2 regions of the Peribacillus sp. NPDC097197 genome follow, and region 1 is predicted to be linked to the other one. Evidence: riboswitches for the same ligand, from Rfam matches in the RefSeq annotation. Region 1 holds a riboswitch; the other holds the start of a gene.
The links. Region 1 has a riboswitch for S-adenosylmethionine ahead of metK (methionine adenosyltransferase). Riboswitches for the same ligand answer to the same signal wherever they lie in the genome.
Positions count from the first base shown of each region.

Region 2: linked by a shared signal. The riboswitch ahead of ACQKL6_RS13520 (Na+/H+ antiporter NhaC family protein) and the one ahead of metK (methionine adenosyltransferase) in region 1 are both predicted to bind S-adenosylmethionine.

Region 1 is NZ_JBNNST010000007.1:45,090-47,297, reverse strand. It holds gene ACQKL6_RS11040 (gamma carbonic anhydrase family protein) at 1-153, shown strand, start outside; gene metK (methionine adenosyltransferase) at 294-1,490, opposite strand; SAM riboswitch class I at 1,658-1,821, opposite strand.
Region 2 is NZ_JBNNST010000009.1:89,154-91,361, forward strand. It holds gene ACQKL6_RS13520 (Na+/H+ antiporter NhaC family protein) at 1-1,022, opposite strand, end outside; SAM riboswitch class I at 1,227-1,331, opposite strand; gene ACQKL6_RS13525 (ABC transporter substrate-binding protein) at 1,481-2,208, opposite strand, start outside.

The DNA of each region.
Region 1 (2,208 bases):
GGAAAGGTTATCCCGCCGAACACCTTAGCCTTTGGAAGGCCGGCCAAAGTCGTTCGTGAAATTAATGAGGAAGATCGCCAGGATATGGATCGCATTGTCCGGGAATATGCTGAAAAAGGACAACTCTATAAACAGGCTGACCGAATAAAGTAACACCAATCGTATGATTACAAAAAACGCTTAGCTAAAAATAGGATTCCTTGAATTATTCCCTAGGAAGCCATATTTAATCCTATTTTTGCCCATCAAAAAAGGTGCCTTGCATTAAAGCAAGGCACCTTTTCTCATATGATTTACGCTTTAGCTTGTGTTTTTAAAGCTTCTGCTTTATCCGTACGCTCCCAAGGCAAATCAACATCTGTACGGCCGAAGTGACCATATGCAGCTGTTTGCTTGTAGATTGGGCGACGTAGGTCAAGCATCTTGATGATACCAGCTGGACGTAGGTCGAAATTCGCCTCTACCAATTCCACTAGCACCTCTTCACTTACTGTTCCCGTTCCAAATGTATCGATTGAGATGGATACAGGCTTAGCCACGCCGATTGCGTAGGCCAATTGCACTTCCGCTTTGTCAGCCAGGCCAGCAGCTACGATGTTCTTCGCAACGTAACGAGCGGCATATGCAGCAGAACGGTCCACTTTTGTTGCATCTTTACCAGAGAAAGCACCGCCGCCGTGACGAGCGTATCCGCCGTACGTATCAACGATGATTTTACGGCCAGTAAGACCAGCATCCCCTTGAGGTCCGCCGATTACAAAACGGCCAGTCGGGTTGATGAAGTATTTCGTATCTTCATTGATTAAGTCAGCCGGTACGACCGCATTAATCACATGTTCTTTTAAGTCGGCTTGAATTTGTTCAAGTGTCACTTCAGGATCATGTTGTGTGGAGATGACGATTGTGTCTACACGTACAGGTAGGTTATTTTCATCATATTCAACCGTTACCTGCGTTTTTCCATCAGGACGTAAATAACTTAGCGTGCCATCTTTACGAACTTGAGAAAGACGGAATGATAGCTTATGAGCCAATGAAATGGGAAGTGGCATAAGCTCTTCCGTTTCATTGCACGCGAATCCGAACATAAGACCTTGGTCCCCTGCACCGATAGCATCGATTTCCTCATCGGACATCGTACCTTCACGTGCTTCCAATGCTTTATCAACACCCGCTGCAATATCAGCAGACTGCTCATCGATCGAGCTTAGCACAGCACAAGTCTCGGCATCGAAACCATATTTCGCACGAGTGTACCCGATACCTGCAATCGTATCGCGGACAATGCGTGAAATATCCACGTAAGCCGATGTTGTAATTTCTCCAGCAACAAGTACAAGACCTGTCGTTACACTTGTTTCACACGCAACGCGTGCATTTGCATCCTTAGCTAGGATTGCATCTAAAATGGAATCTGAAATCTGATCACAAATTTTATCCGGATGGCCTTCTGTCACAGATTCAGAAGTAAATAGACGTTTCTTTGACATCTTATTTCCTCCTTGGAAGTTAGTATGTTGTAGGCATGAGCCTGATCTTTTACGGAACTCGTTTCCCTTATTAGTTTCAATCATAGACACAGAATTAATGAATAAAAACACAAAAACCTTCCCTGGCAATGAGGAAAGGTTTAAAAATTCTATCATCTATCCTTTCACTCTTATCGTTCAAGGGTTTTTTACCTTGCTCAGGTTAGCACCATCACCACTATTCCTTGAAGGTTCATCGCTTTATTTTCGGCGATTGACCTTGGAGTCAAGTTCAATATGGCAGGTTGCTGGGTTTCAAAGGGCCTGTCCCTCCACCAACTCGGGATAAGAGAATCCGTACAATTTAAGATACTATCGTATTTAGTCTGAATTTGTCAATGTTTTTCTAAATAGAACATTTTTCCCCAATGAAAAATAAAAAAACTTTTTATCTGGCACAGCCGGACTATAAATAGTATTCTTAAAGAGTGTAAACTAAGAAGATAAGACCATTTACTTACAATGGATAAATCAGACAAAATGAACATACCATCCGAACCCCTATATTCATCCCTTTTTCAGATACATAAATGGTTGTTCACTTCTTTTCTTCCTATATAAATGAAAAGGTACACTAATCCTAAAACGGGACTTCACAAAGACTTGTGGCAGCAATCGTTTTTCACATCCTAGATTCACTTCATCCAGATCGTCTCCCGAATCAACCAGATTCAAAAAC
Region 2 (2,208 bases), on a different contig from region 1:
TTGTTTGCCGTTGAAAGATTCGTTAAAGCCACCAATCCCGCGATACTGAACTCTGCACTTTTTCTTGATTTGCTCTTTCTCGTCACGAGGTTCAGTAGGTAATCGATTCCGCCGTTATGTTTGATAACAGAAACCATGCCTGCAATCAAAATCGCTAGGAAGGAGATTTCATACATCCCAGCCATTCCATCCCCCATTTTTTGAATCACTTCCATTGCATGATAACTACCATCCGCTAAACCGATGATTCCGGCAAAGACGATGCCGATAGAGAGAACCAAGAATACATTGATCCCTGCCAATGCTGCCACTAGAACACAAAGGTAAGGTAGAATTTTGACCCAATTGTAGGCTTCTCCAGAAATTGTAGCTTGTTCACCCATCGTCAGAAAACCAAGGATAAAACATGTGATTATTGCAGCAGGTAACACAATAAAAAAGTTCACTTTGAACTTATCTTTCATTTTCGTTCCCTGTGTGCGTACAGCTGCTATAGTCGTATCCGAAATGAAAGAAAGATTATCACCGAACATGGCACCACCAATGACCGCAGCCATGGAAAGGGCAACAGATATATCCGTTTGATCACTGATTCCTACTCCAATAGGTGCTAAAGCCACTATCGTTCCCATACTTGTCCCCATTGATAATGAGATAAAGCAGGCGATAATAAATAACCCCACCATTAAAAGATTTTGCGGAACAATTGAAAGTGCTAGATTCACCGTAGACGCTACGGCCCCCATCCCATTTGCCACTTCCGAAAAAGCCCCAGCCAATAGGAATATGACAACCATCAACATGATGTTTGAATCCCCGGCACCTTTACAAAAGATTTCTACTTTCTGATCGAATGATTCCTTTCGATTCATTGCCAGTGCCGTAGCAGATGCAATGGCTATGGCAACAATCACTGGAAATGTGTAAAAATCTTTTGTAATAACACCTGAACCTATAAATAATATCAAAAAAACGATAAACGGCGTTAAAGCCCATGGATTCCCTTTATTGTCTAAACTCATGATGTACACCTCTTTAGTATTTTGCATGGTAATGGTAATGGATACTCTTTTTGGACTCTCTAAATTTTCCGGCATCCCTTCATTTTAATATGGTCTTGATTATAGAATAGTAACAAACCATCAAGAACAGATTCCTATCCTATGAGTACAAAAAGACCTCTTCCGTTTTATTACAAGAAGAGGTCTTTTAATCTATAAACACTCCTCTTATCTTTCAGGTCAATCGCCTGCTGGATTTGGCACAGCACTCTAAATAAGTCTGCTGCCGAGACATCTTCGGGCCAGTCCCTCAGTCTCTCTTGATAAGAAGTAAGAAATATTCATTTTTTCAAAGCAAATATAAGAGTACAGCATTTTAAGAGTTTTCGCAAGGTAAAGTATTAAAGATTTTTATAAACTGATGGAATGCATTAGTTTTTAGCTTTCGGGGCGAAAAGGTAGTTAGTGTGAAAGCACCTTTATTCTTCTACATTGATGGGTACCACTTTTCCATCTTCGACCGCTCCTACAACGACTTTTGCTGCGAATCCACCGTTTTCGTCAATCGATGGTATATTGTAAATTTTCTGTTCAGGTGCCGTATTTGTCAGCCCATCCTGCATATGGTCACGGATCGCATTCACATCATCGACTGTTCCCGCCGCTTTCATTGCCTCCACAAAGGCATACATAGCAATGTAATTCAACCCCACTTCAGAACTAGCATCTTCCTTATAAATTTTTTTATATTTATCAATGAATGCCGGTATTGCTTCTTCCTTGGAATCGATTAGCGGAAGAACACCGATCGAACCTTCCAATGTTTCGTACGAGCCCGCTATTGGTTTCATTTGATCCAGTTTCGCCTGGTCCATGATAATGAAACCGCCTTTAAAGCCTAGTTCCCTTGCTTGTTTTGCAACCTTGGCCGTAGGCTCTGACGCCCCCCCGATGAAAAGGACATCAGGCTTTTCTTTTAGGGCATTTGTAACAGTCGTGAAGAAATCCGTTTCTTTAGAAAAATCAATGGAGGCGTTATATACGACTTCACCACCCTGTTTTTCCCAATGAGGAAGTAGGTTTTCCGCCCAGTCCTTCCCGTACTGGGAAGATGGTGGCAATGCCGCAATTTTCTTTCCGAAGTTTTCCATTGCATACGTAGAAAACGGTTCAATATACCCTTCATAATTTGGCGGGATCCTCACCG